4 regions of the Nonomuraea sp. 3-1Str genome follow, and region 1 is predicted to be linked to each of the others. Evidence: predicted binding sites of a transcription regulator. Region 1 holds the regulator's gene; each other region holds the start of a gene.

The links. The regulator LexA, encoded in region 1, represses DNA repair genes until DNA is damaged. The targets are predictions, from matches to a motif close to TCGAACANNTGTTCGA.
Region 2: a site for LexA is predicted at 2,096-2,111, ahead of MTP10_RS15180 (Rv2578c family radical SAM protein). Genes of this name have one in related genera too.
Region 3: a site for LexA is predicted at 1,586-1,601, ahead of MTP10_RS20245 (alpha-ketoglutarate-dependent dioxygenase AlkB). Genes of this name have one in related genera too.
Region 4: a site for LexA is predicted at 1,868-1,883, ahead of recA (recombinase RecA). Genes of this name have one in related genera too.

The regions. Positions count from the first base shown of each region.
Region 1 covers NZ_JALHBK010000014.1:74,513-78,937, forward strand. The annotation lists gene MTP10_RS22715 (hypothetical protein) at 253-588, opposite strand; gene lexA (transcriptional repressor LexA) at 1,997-2,704, shown strand; gene MTP10_RS22725 (MFS transporter) at 3,616-4,425, opposite strand, start outside.
Region 2 covers NZ_JALHBK010000008.1:38,650-43,074, reverse strand. The annotation lists gene MTP10_RS15185 (glycosyltransferase family 4 protein) at 1-519, opposite strand, end outside; gene MTP10_RS15180 (Rv2578c family radical SAM protein) at 1,040-2,086, opposite strand; gene MTP10_RS15175 (DUF3040 domain-containing protein) at 2,221-2,484, shown strand; gene MTP10_RS15170 (PadR family transcriptional regulator) at 2,713-3,360, shown strand; gene MTP10_RS15165 (alpha/beta hydrolase) at 3,533-4,396, shown strand; gene MTP10_RS15160 (penicillin-binding transpeptidase domain-containing protein) at 4,425-4,425, opposite strand, start outside.
Region 3 covers NZ_JALHBK010000012.1:41,092-45,516, forward strand. The annotation lists gene MTP10_RS20240 (AraC family transcriptional regulator) at 1-908, shown strand, start outside; gene MTP10_RS20245 (alpha-ketoglutarate-dependent dioxygenase AlkB) at 934-1,563, opposite strand; gene MTP10_RS20250 (MFS transporter) at 1,781-3,070, shown strand; gene MTP10_RS20255 (CGNR zinc finger domain-containing protein) at 3,010-3,747, opposite strand; gene MTP10_RS20260 (hypothetical protein) at 3,792-4,425, opposite strand, start outside.
Region 4 covers NZ_JALHBK010000009.1:195,020-199,444, forward strand. The annotation lists gene MTP10_RS17205 (VOC family protein) at 1-442, shown strand, start outside; gene MTP10_RS17210 (DUF3046 domain-containing protein) at 865-1,059, shown strand; gene MTP10_RS17215 (hypothetical protein) at 1,070-1,342, opposite strand; gene MTP10_RS17220 (hypothetical protein) at 1,525-1,698, opposite strand; gene recA (recombinase RecA) at 2,001-3,110, shown strand; gene recX (recombination regulator RecX) at 4,221-4,425, shown strand, end outside.

The DNA.
Region 1 (4,425 bases):
GCCTCGTAGCGGGCGCTGCCTGCGGCGACGGCGAGGTGCGGCCGCCCCGCGGCGTTGCCTGACCGAGCTGATTCTGCCGCGTGAGGCGCCCATCAAGGAGGCGGCCGAAACCACCGCCGTGCAGTTACCGCCCATCGTCCTCGGCGGAAGGTCGGCGCGGGCACGCGAGGACGGGCCCTCGACGAGCGAGAGCAGCGAAGGACTCCACGGTGGCCGGGTCAGGGGTCGCCCGCGCGAGTCAGCTTCGCGCGATCAACCGTACGCACCTCTGCGCGGGAAGGAGCACGCCGCCATCGAAGCGTGGACGGCCGTGGAAGCGACGGACGCAGCGGCATTCGCCGTCGTGGCGGCATTCGCCGTCGTGGCGGCATTCGCCGTCGTGGCGGCGTGGGCGGGCGTGGCGGCGCGAGCGGCCGTGGCGGCGTGGGCTGGCGTGGCGGCGTGGGCGGCCGTTCTGGTGCCGAGCCAGAAGCCGCACAGCGACAACAGCGCCGCCACCGCGACCATGATCGCGGCCCGTCCGCGACGGGTGAGCCGCACCGGCGCCGTGCGCCGCCCGCGCTTCCCGGGCACGGGACCCGTCCGCATGGACCCCTTCCGGACGGCGCCCCTCCGGACAGACCCCATCCGAGCAGACCCCTTCCGCACGGCCCGTCGCCCGAGCGCTCCCCGTCGCCTCTCACCAGCCCCGGAGCCGAGCCCCACCTCTCGGCTCTCCCCGAACCCTCGCCCTTGATCGCCCCTTCGCGCCTGGCCGACCCCTCGTTTCTGACCGGATCCTCGCCCCTGGCCCGCTGCGGCCGCCTCGCTGCGGCCACCCTGAACGACAGAACCGATCCGCGCCACCGGCACAGACCCGCCACCCCGGCCGCCCGCCCCTGCCGACCGGTTCGCCGGAAACGAGCCGCCTCCCCGTGCCCGCCGGCCTTCCGGGACGGTCGCGCCTCCCCCGCCCGGCCCGCCGCCCCTCCTTCCGGGTCGCCCAGCCGGGAGGCCGAGGCCCTCGGCCTCTGCTCTGGGGGGTGGCACGAGCCACAGCTGGGGTCTTCCTCCCGCGGCGAAGGCGCGACCGGCCCCGCGGGCCGCCGTCGCGTCGGCGCCCGGCGACACACCACCACTACGCGAGACGTCCTCCCGCATCTGAACCCCACCCCTCGAAGTGACCCCTGCGGTCCACCCGGCCGCGCGCCGGGCTCGGTCGCCGCGCCCGGCCCTACCATCCAGTACGCCCAGAACGCCCGAAGCGCTCAGCCGTTCCGCCTCACAGCACGCGACCCGCCGTCACGACGGGCCGGCGCCCCCATCTCCACGCACCGCGACCGCCTCCCCTGAAGCACGGCTCGGTCCCATCTCCACGCACCGCGACCCCCTCCCCCTGAAGCACGGTTCGGTCTCATCTCCACGCACCGCGACCGCCTCCCCCTGGAGTACGGCTCGGCCCCTGCCCGTGGGTGACGCCGAGCTCCGCGCGATGACCAACGAGCGTGGCGTGTCGGCTCCGGCCGTCCTGCCGCCGTCCTGCCGTCGTTCTGCGTCCGGCCACTCTCGCCACCCGACCACCACCACCTCGGCCCCGCCTGGATGGTGAATTGTCGCGTAAACCGAGGCGTTCGCGAATACTGAACGCTTTGTCCTCCCCCACGGTCCGCCCGCCCCCGACACCGTCGTTCTTGATCGCCTTTGTACGGCCCTCGGCGACCCGCTGCCGCCCGGCGTCGTCGCTGGTCATGTCCGTGACCGCGGTGACGCGCACGATTGACCTCCCACGCCGTCCGAGTCCGAGAAAAAGACCTCATTAAGATCAGCAAATCGAACACGGTGTCTATCGAACTCCCGTACGATGTTGTACACCACGTCACTGATAATTTCGAGGACGACTCGAACAATTGTTTGAAGATGATCTTCAACAGCGATACGGTCGCTGTGTGCGACATGGAGACCACGGACCGGGAGGGCAGGCCGGAGCGGCAGGCCACCCGGCGACGAGGAGGAGAGCATGAGCGAGCGAGATGACGCAAACGGGGTCACAGACCTCGCGGTGCGCCGGCGCGACTCCCTGGGCCTGACGCCCCGGCAGCGCAAGATTCTCGAAGTGATTCGCGATTCGGTGCAACAGCGCGGATATCCGCCGTCCATGCGTGAGATCGGCGAGGCCGTCCAGCTGACGAGCACGTCGAGCGTGTCGCACCAGTTGACGGCGTTGCAGCGCAAGGGCTACCTGCGGCGTGACCCGCACCGGCCGCGCGCCCTCGAAGTCCGCCTGCCGGGCGAGCCGGCACTGTGGGTCGACCCCGACGCCTCCTCCGAGGAGCCCACGGTGAGCAGGCCCACGGCCGCCTATGTGCCGCTGGTCGGCCGGATCGCCGCCGGTGGGCCGATCCTCGCCGAGGAGAGCGTCGAAGACGTCTTCGCGCTGCCCAAGCAACTCGTCGGCGAGGGCACCCTGTTCCTCCTCCAGGTCGCCGGTGACTCCATGATCGAGGCCGCCATCGCCGACGGCGACTGGGTGGTCGTGCGTCAGCAGCCCGTCGCCGAGAGCGGCGACATCGTGGCCGCCATGATCGACGGCGAGGCCACGGTCAAGACCTTCAAGCGCAAGGACGGCCACGTCTGGCTGGTCCCCCACAACCCCAACTACGACCCGATCCCCGGCGACGAGGCCAGCGTCCTGGGCAAGGTCGTGGCGGTCCTCCGCCGCCTCTGACCCACCCACCATCGCCGACGGCTCCCCGGAAGCACCCCGGGGAGCCGCGACCAGCACCGGCAGCCTTCGTTCCGCGCCCTCGGCGTTGAGCTCGTCGAGCCCGGCATCGCGCCCTGCTCCGGTCGCGGCGGTCCACTCGCGCGCTGCCCCAGTCGCGGTGTTCGAGCCGTGCCCTGCCCCGGCCACGATGTTCGAGTTCGAACCCTGCCCCGGCCACGGCGGTCGAGCCGAGCCGTACCTCGGTCGCGGCAGTCCACTCGTGCCTTGCCCCAGTCGCGATGTTCGAGTTCGAGCCCTGCCCCGGCCACGGCGGTCGAGTCAAGCCCTGCCTCGGTCGCCGCGGTCGATTCGTGCCGGCGGTCAGGCCGGACATCGCCCACCCCCATCGAGAACCCGTCCAAGGCGGAGACGACCTGGACGTTGCCGCCGCGCCGGGCGTGCTTGCGACCGCCGCAGGTTGACGCTCCTGGCCAGGTCCAGGCCATGACCAGTTGGGCGTGCGTCGAGAACCTGGTCGCATCAGGTCAACCGCCCCATCCGAGCCCGTCCGACAGCCACCGGAGCACCCGCACCGCCCGGCGGAACACCCCCACGCTCGCTCGCCCTCGCGGCGGAACACGCACCCTGCGACGGCCGGTCGCCGGCCTCGGGGCGAACCAGATGCCTGGCAGCATCCGGTCGCCGGCTCGCGGCGGAACCAGGTGCCCGACAGCATCCGGTCGCCGGCCTCGGCGGCGAACCAGGTGCCCTGCGGGCCGGTCGCCGGCCTCGCGGCGGACCTGGTGACGGCCTCCGCACCCACCGGCTGAACGCAGCGGTGGCCGGGGGACGCTGGAAGCCCTGATGAAGTGGCGGGGCTGCGAGGCCGTCAACGGTGCTCGCTCGGCGCCGTGCGCTCGCGCCGCCGAGTGTCAGCGGGACGCAGCCGATACGGACGCACCCGGTTGCCGCGCCCCCGGCAGGGCGGTGAAACGTCGGGTCGAGAGGGCGACGAGGAGTCCGAGGGCGGCGTAAGCTCCGCCGAGCAGGCTGGCGGCCGGCCATCCCGCGGCGCTGTAGGCCCACGTGGTGGTGATCGCGCCGAGCGCGGAGCCGAGGGAGTAGAAGGCCATGTAGGCGCCGATGACGCTGCTGCTCTGGTCGGGTCGGGCGGCGGTGAGCAGGTGCTGGCTGCTGACGTGAACGGCTTGCACGGCGAAGTCCAGAAGGATGACGCCGACGATCAACAGCCACAGCGACGACCCCGCTTGACCGATCAGCAGCCACGCGGCTGTGAGCAGGGCAAGCGACCAGCAGGTGACCGAGGACGCCAGACCACGGTCGGCCCATCGGCCGGCCCGGGCCGCGCCCAGCGCCCCGGTGAGACCGGCGAGTCCGAACAATCCGATCTCGGCGGTGCCGAAGTGCCACGGCGCGTCGCCGAGCGGGAGCGCCAGTCCGCTCCACAGCGTGCCGAAGGAGGCGAACAGGAAGAACGCGACCAGTCCCCGGCTGAGGAAGAGCCGGTCGCCGACCACCAGACGACCCACCGATGACAGCAACTGCCCGTACCGGGCTCGGGGGCGGCGGATGTCGGCCTTGAGGGTGAATCGGGCGGCGAGCGCGAGCATCGCGCAAAGCCCGGCGATGACGAGGTAGACCATGCGCCAGTCGGCCAGCTCGCCCAGGGTGCCCGCGACCACCCGCACTCCGAGAATCCCGATGACCACGCCCGAGGTGAC
Region 2 (4,425 bases), on a different contig from region 1:
GCGCAGGGCCACGTGCTCCTGGCCGACCGTGATGACGCTGGGCAGGGCGAGCTGGGCCATCGCCAGGTTGAGGCCGGGCCGGGTCGCCATGAGCACGCCGGTGTCGAGCGAGCGGATGTAGCGGGCCAGCTTGAGGTCGGTCCACAGGTTGAACCGGTGGTACGCGGTCTCCTCCTTGGGGATCAGCCGGCTCGGCATCTTCGACAGCATCGCCCGCATGGGATCCGGGCTGGGGTTCAGCCGGTCGTCCAGGAAGCGGAACTTCACCCGCGGGTCGATGGGGAAGAACGGCTGCTCGGCTTCCTTCAGGATGGAGACGATCTCCACGTCGTGCTCACGAGCCAGGTAGCTGGCCAGGTTGAACACGGTTCTGATCGTCCCGCCCATGCCGTTGGCGTGCAGCAGCAGGATCCGTACCTGATGAAGGGAAGGGGGCGGTGCCTTGCGCACCTTGCGCCGGTTGTAGCCCTTGTACAGCCGGACCATCGCCGACCTGCCCTTGCGTGCCAGTGCGCGCACCTGCGGGATCCCCCTTGGCTTGAGAGTGTCACAACACACGTGGCCGGCGGTGAGCCACTCTCACCACCGGCCTATTGTCTCGCTTCGGCGGAGTGCACCATTCATCCCCGTGGCACTATCCCCACCTATGATCATTAGACGCCTCAAATGCCATTAAGGTTGCACCGGTGATGCAGCGGAGATCCCGCGCCACGTGCCCGTGAGCAGTCCGGGACGGAGAGTGCGCGGGGGCCGGGCAGCCGGGCCAGGACCGCGGCTGCCCGTCAACTCACCGGCTACGCCTCGTCCGGCTTCCGGCTGTCCTTCTTGGCGTCCTTGACCTGCCTGCTGGTCTTGATCGCTTCCTTCTTGGACTTGCCGGACTTGGTCGCCGGTTTCTTCTTGGCCTCTGCCATCGTTTCCCCCGAGTGGCTATGGTGCCCGAATGGCACACTAAGCCGCTTAATACCCGTTTAGCACTCCAACCCGACATTGCATCCCGGGCGAGTCCGGTCAGGGCTGCCCAAAACGCCGCAAAGTGTCACAGCAGAGGCAGTTGTTCGGCCGCCGGAGGCTTGGCGGGCGGTGTGGCCGCGGAGCGCGGCGGGCGGACGCGGCGGGTCCGCCCGGAGGTGGTCGCGCCGACCCCGTGGTGCTCGGCCAGCCGCCTGACCTGCTCCGTGATCCGCCGCTGGTACGCCTGCGGCGCGTAGGCGCCCCTGCCGTACAGCTCCAGGTAGCGCGGCACGAGGCGCGGGTGCTCACGGGACAGCCACGTCAGCCACCACTCGCGCGCCCCCGGCCGCAGGTGCAGCACGATCGGCGCGATGTGCGTCGCGCCCGCCTCGGCGATCTCCTTGACCGTGCGGTCGAGCTGGGCGGGGGAGTCGGTGAGGTAGGGCAGGATCGGCGCCATCAGCACCCCGCAGTCGACGCCGCGCTCGTTGAGCGTCGCGCACGCCTCCAGGCGCCGGCGCGGGTCGGGGGTGCCGGGCTCGGCGGAGCGCCAGGCATCGGCGTCCAGGAAGCCGACCGAGACATTGGCGCTGACGTCGGTGACCTCGGCCGCCTCGGCGAGCAGGTCGAGGTCGCGCAGGATCAGCGTGCCCTTGGTGAGGATCGAGAACGGGTTGGCGGCGTCGCGCAGCGCCTCCAGGATGCCCGGCATGAGCCGGTAACGGCCCTCGGCGCGCTGGTAGCAGTCGACGTTGGTGCCCATGGCGACGTGCTGCCCGCGCCAGCCCGGGGCGGCCAGCTCCCTGCGGGCCAGCTCGGCGGCGTTGACCTTAACAATGATCTTGGAGTCGAAGTCCGCCCCGGCGTCGAGGTCGAGATAGCGGTGGGTGTTGCGGGCGAAGCAGTAGACGCAGCGGTGGCCGCACCCCCGGTAGGGGTTGATCGTGAACTCGAACGGGACGCGGCTGGCGGCGGGCACCCGGTTGATGATCGAGCGGGCGTGGATCTCGTAGAACGTCATCCCCCGGAACTCGGGGGTGTCGAACGTGCGCGTCACCGCGCCGCGGGCGAACAGCGGCACGACCGGATCATCCGCATCGGTACCCGTCAGGCGGAGATTGTCCCAGCGCATGTCCTTGATTGGAACACAAGTTCGATGATGATCGCAAATGGAAAGAGGCGGCAATTACCTGACAGGGCGGGGGCTAATGATCTTCAGGGTTGGGCAGAACACCCGCACAGAGCTTGCGTTCCGGAGGTGCACCCATGGCCTGGTCGCAGGACGAGGAGCGATTGCTGGCACAGATCGAACGGCACCTCGTCGACGACGATCCCCGTCTCGTGGCGCGACTGGAGTCGTTCAACGAGCGGGTCCGACGCAACGAGGCCAAGGCAGCCGGCCAGGGCCGGCTCCGGCCGAGGCCGCGCCGCTCGACGGTGATCATCCTGATCAGCTGGGTGCTCATCGCCACGCTCGTGGCGACCCTGCTGGTCATGGTCCTCCAGCACGGAAGCGCCACGTCCTTCTGATCCGCATTTCCCCATCTCGGCCCGTGTGTAGCCGTCTTGGGTGGATTTTTGAGCCTTTGTTGGGTGATCGAGCGCGGAGCTCCCGCTCGTGGGCCGGGCACCCTCTCTCGCCGTAGGTCTCCTGCTGTGGTCGACGTCGCCTCGGACTCGCCCTGGCCATGGGATGCTCGCGCACGTATACTCGTAGACGAGTGTTCGTACACGAGCTACCGATCGGAGGCGCGCGAGATGGCGAAGCGGCGGAAGGTGGGGAGCCTGCTGGCCCTCGCCGTGCTGTCCGTCGTGGCACAGCGCCCCATGCACGCCTACGAGATGGCCTCCGTCCTGCGGGCCCGCGGCAAGGACCAGGACATGGCGATCAAGTGGGGGTCCCTCTACACCGTCGTGCACAACCTGGCCCGACACGGCCTGCTGCGGGAGGCGGGCAGCGACCGGCAGGGCGGCCGGCCCGAACGCACCGTCTACGAGATCACCGCCGAGGGCCGCGCCGAGCTGGCCGACTGGACGCGCGAGCTGCTGTCCGACCCGGAGGAGGCGCCGCGCAGGTTCGAGGCGGGGCTGTCGGTCATGGGCGGGCTCGCGCCCGAGGAGGTGACCGCCCTGCTGCGCCGGCGGCTCGACGCCCTGGAGCGGCTCGTCGCCGCCCAGCGGGAGGCGCTGGAGCGCGACGCGGGTGACCTGCCGCGGCTGTTCGTCCTGGAGTCGGAGTACGCCCTGGCGATGCGCGAGGCCGAGGCCGCCTGGACCCGGTCGCTGCTGGAGGAGCTGGCCGCGGGCACGTTCCCCCGGCTGGCGGAGTGGCGGGCCTTCCACGGCTCGGGCCACATCCCCCAGGACATGGCCGGCCTGGCCGAGAGGGGGGCCGTCACGGACTGACCCGGACATGGAGGAGGGCCCCGGAGGAGGTGCGGGAACACCGCCGCCGGAGCCCTCGGAACCTCGAACCGAAACCCGCGCGGGCGGATCCCGGCCACGAGATGGCACTCGCAAGCATATCCGGGCCTCCCCGCGTGGACCTGCACGCCCACACCACGGATGGGGAACGACCATGCGCAACCTGAAGACCGTCGTCGAGCACGTGACCTCCGCGGACGGCACCGCCGTCGCCTACCGCCGGCTCGGTGAGGGGCCCGGGCTGGTGCTGCTGCACGGAGCCATGCAGACCGGGCCGAGCAACATCGAGCTGGCCCGCGCCCTGGCCGGCTCCCACACCCTCTACGTGCCCGACCGCCGCGGACGCGGCGCCGGCGGCCCGCGGCGTCCCGGCCACGGCGTGCGCCAGGACGTCGAGGACGTCTGCGCGCTGCTCGACGCCACCGGGGCGCGCGACGTGGCCGGGGTCAGCTCGGGCGCGATCATCGCCCTGCTCACCGCGCTGTCCCGGCCCGACGTGCGCCGCGTCGTCGCGTTCGAGCCGCCGCTGGACCTCGACGGGTCCAACGACACGGGGTGGCTGGAGCGCTTCGACCGGGAGATCGCCGAGGGGCGGACCAGTGCCGCGCTCGTCACCGGCATGCTGGGCACCCGCATGGGGTCGCCGGTGTTCCGGCTCATGCCCCGCCGCCTGACGGAACGGCTCACCAACACGTTCGTCGAGCGGCAGGAGCGCAACGGGACGGGGGAGGAGCCCGGCTTCCGCGAGCTGGCCCCCACGATCCACCACGACGCGCGGGTGGTCGCCGAGACGGCCGGCCTGCTGCCCCGGCTGCGCGAGCTGCGGGCCGAGGTGCTGCTGCTGGGCGGCTCCAAAAGCCCGGCCTACCTGAGGAAGAGCCTCACCGCGCTGGAGGGCGTGCTCCCCGACGCCCGGCGGGTCGTCCTGCGCGGCCTGAACCACAACGCCACCGGCAACGCCGCCGCGGGCGGGAAGCCGGAGGCCGTCGCCCGCGAGATCGCCCGCTTCCTGTCCTGAGTCCCACTTCCTGTCCTGAGTCCCCGGCT
Region 3 (4,425 bases), on a different contig from region 1:
ACCGGGCGCCCGGGTACGCGACCCGCCGGCCGGCCGGGTCGCCGAGCTGGCTGGTGATGTGGACGCAGGCGGGGGCGGGGCTGGGGGGGCAGGCCGGCGCGTCGTTCACGGCCGGACCGGGCGACCTGGTGGTGCTGGCGGCGGGCGCGGCGCAGCACTACCGGGTGGCGCCGGGGGCGGAGCGATGGCGGTTCTGGTGGGCGCACTTCCAGCCGCGCCCGTCGTGGCCGGGATGGCTGGGGCCGTACGCGCGGGCGGCGGGGTGCCATCTGGTGGCAGGGGTGCCGGGGGCGCTGCACGAGCGGCTCGACCAGGCGTTCCGGCGGGCGCTGCGCGACTCCCGCTGGCTTCCCCCGGCCGGTGCCGTCTCGGTGGCCGCTTCCACGGCGGCGGCGCCCTCAGGCACGGACGCCGGGGTCGCGGCGGCCGGGGCGACTGTTGCGGGGGCGGCTGTGGCGGGGTCGGCGGCGGCGCGGGAGCTGGTGCTCGGCGCGGTCGAGGAGGTGCTGGTCCTGGCCACCGCCTCCGCCCGCCACCCCGGCGAGGAGAGCGGCGACGGGAAGGGCGGCGACCCGAGGGTGGGCCGCGCGCTCGCGCTGATCGCCGCCGAGCCGGGCGCCCCTCACTCGGTCGCCTCGCTGGCGCGCGCCGTCGCGCTGTCGCCGTCGCGCTTCGCCCACCTCTTCACGGCCGAGACGGGCACGCCGCCGATGCGGGCCGTCCGGCAGGCCCGGGTACGGCACGCGGCCCGGCTGCTGGAGGCCACCGACATGGACGTCGGCCAGGTCGCAGCGGCCTCCGGCTTCGTCAGCCCGTTCCACTTCAGCCGGGCGTTCCGGCAGGAGTACGGCCTGCCGCCCCGCGCGTACCGGCTGAGCCGGCAGGTCCCGCACACCACCGAAATCTGAGCCCACGAGCGCCGGAGACGCCCGGTCAGCGGACCCCGCGCGGCCTGAACTGGATGCTGATGCGCGGTCCCGTGGGCCTTGTGGTCTTCGGCACGGCGTGCTCCCAGGTGCGCTGGCAGCTTCCCCCCATCACGATGAGGTCGCCGTGGCCCAGGTCGTGGCGGATGGAGTGCCCGCCGCCGCGCGGGCGCAGCAGCAGGGGCCGCGGGGTGCCGACCGAGATGATGGCGACCATGGTGTCCTCGGTGCTGCCTCTGCCGATGGTGTCGCCGTGCCAGGCCACGCTGTCGCGGCCGTCACGGTAGTAGCAGAGTCCCGCCGTGCGGAACGGCTCGCCGAGCTCCTCCTCGTAGTGGGCGTCGAGCTCGCGCAGGGCGTCGTCGAGCACCGGGTCGGGCAGCCGCTCGCCCTCGTCGTAGAACTTCAGCAACCGCGGGACGTCGACCACCTTGTCGTACATCCGCCGCCGCTCGCCCCGCCACGGCACGCGCTCCGCCAGCCGCTCGAACAGCGTGTCCGCGCCCGACAGCCAGCCCGGCCGCACGTCGATCCACGCGCCGTGGTCGAGCCGCGTCCGGCGCACCGTGGAGCCGAGCGGGCCGACGGCGACGTCCTCGTCCAGCCCCAGCAGGGACGCCTGGAAAACACCCCTCATGCCGCCGAGTGTATGCCCATCTTCAAACATCCATTCGACTCACCCCTCCTGCGGGACATCCACCGGACATCCACCGGAAGGGACGGCTGCCGTCGTCGGCCGGCATGGGCCCGCCACACCCGGCCGCCCCCGCCTCTTCACCGAACGGTGGGTCCACGACACGGACGGCTGACCGCCCCCTTCCCGGCACCGCAGGCCACGCTGTAACGTCTCTTTGATGATAGCCCGTTACATGTTCGGCGCGATCACGGCCCGGACCGGAGACGAGATGTCCGGTCCCGCCCTGCTCGTGGCCGGACTCGCCCTGACCGGATCGCCGGTGGTCGCGTCGTGGCTGCTGGCCGGGCTCACCGCGTCGGCCGCGATCGGCGGACCCCTGCTCGGGGTGCTGCTCGACCGCGCCTTACGCCCGGGCAGGATGCTCGCCGGCTGCCTGCTCGGCTACACCGGGGGCCTGCTGGTCGTGCTGCTCGGCCTGGGCCACGTGCCCGACGCCGCGCTGATCGGGGTGGCCGTGCTCGCGGGCGTGCTCGGGCCCGCCCTGACCGGCGGCTGGACCGCCCAGCTGCCCCTCCTGGTCCCGGCGGGACGCCTGGAGCGGGCCAGCGCGCTCGACGCGATCAGCTACAACGCCGCGGGGCTGACCGGCCCGGCGGCGGTGGCGGGGGTCGCGGCCGCGTGGGACGGGCGGAGCGCGGTGGTGGTGTCGCTGGCGCTCATGGTGGCGGCGGCCCCGATCGCGTACCGGCTGCCCGGCCGTCCGGAGCGCGGGGTCCGGACCGAGGGCATCCGGCGGGAACTGGCCGCCGGTTTCACGGCGATCGGCCGGAACGCGCCCCTCCGCCGGGCGACCGTGACCTCGATGGTCTCCTACGCCGGCGTGCCGATGTTCGTGGTCGGGGCGCCACTGCTCGGTGGCGTGCTGGCGGGCGGGGCGGCGTACGGGGCGCTGCTGCTGGCCGTGACCGCCGGGGGCGCGCTGGCCACCAACGCCCTGCTGGCCCGGCGGCGGAGCACGTCGCCCTCCCCCGACACGATCCTGGTCTGCGCGACGCTGCTCCTCGGCGCGGCGCTCGCGCTCGCCGCCGTCGCGCCGCACCTGGCGGCGGCACGGCCCGGACCGTTCACGGGGGCGTTCGGGGTGGCGGTGCTCGCCGCGGCGCTCGCGGGCGTGGCGGAGGGGCCGCAGCTCACGGCCTTGCTGTCGGTACGGCACCGCGAGGCGCCGGCGGAGCGGCGGAGCCAGATCTTCACCACGGGCGCCAGCCTCAAGATCACATCTTTCGCGGCGGGGTCCGCGGTGGCGGGCCCACTGGTGGGGCACGACGTGGGCACGGCCCTGCTGGTGGGGGCGGCGCTCCAGCTGGCGGCCGTGGGCGGGTACGCGCTGCTGTCACGCACGTCCCGCCCCTCCGGTCCCCCGACCGGAGCGGAGAACCGGGGCGGTCAGGCGCGGGAGCGGTGGGCGGCGACGCGTTCGCGGGGGGCGCAGCGGGCGCTGCAGTAGCGGCGCGGGCTGCCGCCCCCCAGGTCCAGGTACGGCCGGCGGCAGCCGGGTGAGGCGCACAGCCCGCCGGGCACCCTCTGGTGCTCGGCCAGCAGGACCGCCAGAGCCATCGCCGACGACGCCAGGAACCACTCCGCCCACGGCGCGTCGTCGCGGCTGTCCACGTGGACATGCCAGGGGCTCGTGCCGCCGTGGCTGGTGAGCCGGGGCGGCCGGGCGGTGCCGGCCAGCAGCCGGTTGAGCAGGCCGGCGGCCTCGTCCGGGCCGGGCGCGGCGAGCACCTCCACCAGCCGCTCGGCCGCCTCCCGCATCGCGGCGACGTCGTCCTCGTCCAGGTACGGGCTCATCGCCACCCCTGGACTCACCGGCTGGGCAGGCACGTCCCGGCCCACCGGCAGGTCTCCGCCGGCCGGCCCGGGACCGGCGCCGTGAACGGGACCGGCGCCGTGGAGGGGACCGGCGCCGTGGAGGGGACCGGCGCCGTGGACGGGGACGACCGTCTCGCCGTGGGCCCGCAGGACCGCCGCCACCGACTCGACGGACGGCCCGGCGGACGGCCCGGCGCCCGGCCCGGCGGGCATCCCCGCGGGCGGTCCACCGGGCGGTCCCGCGTACAGCAGGACCGCGCACAGGTCGACCGCCCGCGCCGCCATCGCCTTGGTGGAGTGAACCTTCACGCCCGCAGCGTATGCCCCCCTCCCCCACCGCGCCGCCCTCTTCGTCACCCGCCGCAGGCGGCGAAGACGAACGTGTCCTTCAGCAGCGTGTACGTGTCCCTGATCGTCACCTTGCCGGTGCCGGAGTCGATCTGCGCGATCGTCACCGACGTCGGCTTGGTGTCGTGGTACCTCATCAGGTGCACCGTGACCTGCGACGGCCCCGTCCAGTCGACCATCTCGGCATCCCCGGCGGGCAGCTTCACCTTCAGCCGCGCCGTCACCTGGTCGTTCACCATGTCGTACAGCGCCAGCTGCTGCTTGGAGCCGCGCACGACGGCCGCCACCGTGCGCCCGTCGCCGGACAGCGCCTGCGGGCCGTTCGACGCGACGAGCTGCGGCGGCGTGACGCGGGCCAGTTCCTGCCCCGCGTCGCTGTAGGCGACCAGGACCTGCGTCCCCTCATCGTCCTCCGTCCCGGCGAGCACCTCGCCACCGTCGGCGCTGAAGCCCTTCAGCTCGTACGCCGCCGGGATCGTGCCGATCCGATCACCGGTCTCGGTGTCGAAGATCAGGGTGTCCCGTGGCTTCTCGGTGGTGAAGGACACGGCGAGCCTGGAGCCGTCGTCCGAGAGCTGGAGGGCCGTCTCCGCCGGGCCGGCCTTCGGCAGCGCGTTCTCCGCCGGCAGCCTGACCCCG
Region 4 (4,425 bases), on a different contig from region 1:
GGAGCGCTACCTCTTACCGCACCGGCCACCCAGCAGCGCTCGCGGGCTGCACCACTTCGCGCTGGTGTCCTCGGACCTGGAGCGGACGATCCGGTTCTACCAGGAGCTTCTGGAGTTCCCGCTCACGGAGATCATCGAGAACCGCGACTACAAGGGTTCCAGCCACTTCTTCTTCGACATCGGCAACGGCAACCTGCTGGCCTTCTTCGACTTCCCGGGGCTCGACCTCGGCCCGTACCAGGAAGTGCTCGGCGGGCTGCACCACATAGCCATCTCCGTCGACACGGCCACGTGGGAGCGTCTGCGCGGGAAGCTGGAGGTGGCCGGCGTGCCGCACCAGATCGAGAGCGGCGCCTCCATCTACTTCCGGGATCCCGACGGCGCCCGTCTGGAGCTGCTCGCCGACCACCTCGGCGAGATGTACGGCTCACGCGTGCTCTGAACCCACCTCGGAACCCGCGCTTCGAGCCGCCGTGCCGATGTCCGCCCGGCGTTCGGACGGGGCGCGACCTGTCGCCGCTGTCTCGATGCCCTGCGACCTGCCGCCGCTCTCTCCATGCGGTACGGCCTGTCGCCGCTCCTTGGAGGCGGGACGGTCTACCGCCGCTCCTCGGATGCGGTACGGCCTATCGCCGCGATGCCCGGCGTGTCCTCGGCTCGCCCGCGCGGGGTGCCTGCCTGATGCCCGCGTGCCGTTCGGACCTTTCCGCCTTGTCCTTCTGTACGGCGAGACGTTGCGCCAGGCGTAACTCGCGGCGCCTGGCACGGTTCGCCTTGGTCTTGCTGGTCTTCGGGGGTGAGGGTTTGTGAGTCTTGGCCATGCGGGTGTCCTACCCATGCCGCCGGTGGTCCCATACTTGAGTGATGCGGTTGACCGAGTTCTGGAGGCGGATGCGCGCCCACTTCGGCGACACCTACGCCGACTCGTGGGCCCGCGACTACGTGCTGGCGCCCCTGGGCGGCCGCACGGTCACGCAGGCGCTGGCCGAGGGCGAGAGCGCGAAGAGCGTCTGGCGAGCGGTCTGCCAGGTGGAGAACGTGGCGTCGTCGCTCCGGTGACCTCAGGACGTCACCGGGGGGACGCGTCGAGCGTCCGCCTCAGCGCCCCGGCCGTGCGCGCGAGCTCCTCCACCCATCCCTGACCGCCGGGCGCCCACAGAAAGATCCATCCCCCGCGCGAGGGGGTGGCGAAGATGATCGTCTGCCGCCCGGTGTCCGGATGCCAGACCCAGAGCATCGGATCGTCGCCGCCTATCATGCGGCTCACCAGTCCCTGCTCGGGCAGCAGCTCGGCGAGAGCCTCCAGATGGGCGCGCCGTTCCCCGGTGTACGTGTTCGCCACGTCGTCGCCTCCAACCCTCTACCCTTGGGTCTCCCCAGCTCATATCGGCTGGCAACACGTATGCCGCAAACCACCGCATATACGGTCGATCTGGACGTACTGTCGCGGCGCACTCACAGAGAGAGCCGACGGCAGCCGATCGCTCGGCGACCGGAGCGCCGCCCTGGAGCCGCCGTGGGACTTCACGGCTCGCCCAGCACCACGAACACCGACGCCACCACGGTCACGTCCCTGCCCTGAACGACCGCACCGCCGCCGACCCCGGACCACTCACGATCGCCCGCGAGGAAACGGCCGACTGCACGCGGGGCGAGCAGCCGGTGCCACGCCGGAGAACACGTACGCGCACCCGTCACGCCGCACAACGGCGGCGTCCACCGACGCGAACGGCCGACCAGGGCGAGCAGCCGGACGCGGGGCAGGGCGGGCGGCCGGTACCACGCAGAGCGGGCGACCGGTCGCCGGCAGGGCGCAGCCGGGCGGCATGGCGATCGGCGGCTCCTGGGCAGCGTGTTACCGGTGTGATCGAACAGCCGTTCGGCTACCATGAGAGACGCCGGGGACTCCGCCCTCCCCGACGACCCACAGAAAAATGTCGGTGGCAGGCCGTAGCTTTCACTCGACTGAATCGGACCACGACCCTTCAGGGGGAGCTCCCATGGCTATCAACGACCGCGAGAAGGCCCTCGAGACCGCCCTCGCCCAGATCGAGCGGCAGTTCGGCAAGGGCTCCGTCATGCGCCTCGGCGATGACGCCAGGGCTCCCATCGAGGTGATCCCCACCGGCTCCATCTCTCTCGACGTGGCGCTGGGCATCGGAGGCCTGCCGCGCGGCCGGATCGTCGAGATCTACGGACCGGAGTCCTCCGGCAAGACCACGGTCGCCCTGCACGCGGTGGCCAACGCGCAGCGGGCGGGCGGCATCGCGGCGTTCATCGACGCCGAGCACGCCCTCGACCCCGAGTACGCCAAGAAGCTCGGCGTCGACACCGACGCGCTGCTCGTCTCCCAGCCCGACACCGGTGAGCAGGCGCTGGAGATCGCCGACATGCTGATCCGGTCCGGCGCCGTCGACATCATCGTCATCGACTCGGTCGCCGCGCTGGTGCCCAAGGCCGAGATCGAGGGCGAGATGGGCGACAGCCACGTCGGCCTCCAGGCCCGCCTCATGTCGCAGGCGCTGCGCAAGGTCGCCGGCGCCCTCAACAGCACCGGCACCACCGCGATCTTCATCAACCAGCTTCGCGAGAAGATCGGCGTCATGTTCGGCTCGCCCGAGACCACGACCGGCGGTAAGGCGCTCAAGTTCTACGCCTCGGTCCGCATGGACATCCGCCGCATCGAGACCCTCAAGGACGGCACGGAGGCGGTCGGCAACCGCACCCGCGTGAAGGTCGTCAAGAACAAGATGGCCCCGCCCTTCCGGGTCGCCGACTTCGACATCCTCTACGGCGTGGGCATCTCCCGCGAGGGTGGCCTGATCGACATGGGTGTCGAGCACGGCTTCGTCCGCAAGTCCGGCGCCTGGTACACGTACGAAGGCGACCAGCTCGGCCAGGGCAAGGAGAACGCCCGCAACTTCCTGAAGAACCACCCCGACATGGCCAACGAGATCGAGAAGAAGATCAAGGACAAGCTGGGCGTGGGTCCGCGCGTCGACGCCCCGGCCGAAGCCGCCCCGGCCGCCCCTGCCGCCCCGGCGGCCGCCGCTGCTCCCACGGGCCGCGGCTCGAAGGCCGCCGCCGCGCCGAAGCCCGGTGACGTCTGATCGGCCTCCCATGAGTGAACACCGACCATCGGCCTCGGCATGAGCGGCGACGACCAGGCGCCCCACGACCACGACTGGGGCGCCTGGCCAGACGTCCCGCCTTCGTCCGCCGGCCGTACGAGCAGACGCGGCCAGTCCGACTCCGCCTCCACGTCCGGTTCCGGTTTCACGTCCGGCTCCGGTTCCACATCCCGGTCCGGCTCGTCCTCGACGTTCCGGTCCGGCTCATCCCGGTCCGGCCGTCGTTCGGACGCGGCTTCCGGCCAGAGCCGGGACGCGGCGAGCGGCCGCCGGAGGCGCGGGTTCTCACCGGACGACACTTCGGACACGTCGAGGAGCCAGGGGTGGGGTGGCTCACGCGGTCAGGGAGGGGACGCCTCGCCGTCGGTGGACGGCTGGCCCTCACTGACCGAATGGCACGAACAACGCAGACAACGCGCCACCTCCGCCGCCCCGGAGCCTGACCTCCCCTCATCCGACCCCACAGATCAGCGTCCCCAGGAGCTCAACGACCAGGACCCCCAGCCCCCAGCCCTCACTGAGGCAACGGAAGCCGGCCACCCGGATGGCGTCGAAGATGGCGCCCCCACCTGGCCGACACAGTCATCGGACCGCACGCACCCCTTCTGGGCTGCCGGACCAACGACCCCTTCCGGGAACGCCGACGCACCTGCGACCACCGGGCAGTCCGCCGACGCGGACGATCCATTCATGGCCGGGGCGCCTTCGGGCACCTGGTCACCGCTGGAGGAGGCGGAGCCGGACGATCATGCGGGTGCGAGTACGGAGTCGCCGTGGACAGGCGGAGCCGGCGACGTCGCGAGCGTCGCAGCACCGTGGAGCGGCACGGCCGGTGACAGCCCGAACGTCGAAGCACCGTGGAGTGACGCGGGTGGTGACAGCGCTGGTGCCAAGTCGCCGTGGACCGACACAACTGATGACGACGCTAGTAGCAGGTCGCTGTGGAGTGACAGGGCTGGTGACGACCCGCGCGTAGTGGCACCAGGGAGCGCTGCGGCTGGCGACGGCATGGGCGCCGAGTCACCGTGGAGCGACAGAGCCGAGGACGACACCAGCACCCCTGGGACCGGCACCACCGGGACCAGCACCATGGGGACTGGCACCGCTGGGACCGGCACCACCGGGACCAGCACCACGACAGGCTCTACTGGCCCCGCGGACACCACAGGCGCCGGCCCCAATGACACAAATGGCACCCAGGGCGCCACCACTGGCACCACCGACACCAGCGCTGTCACCTTCGGCACCACAGGCACGATAAACACCAGCACCAGCACCAGCACCGGTGCAAGGT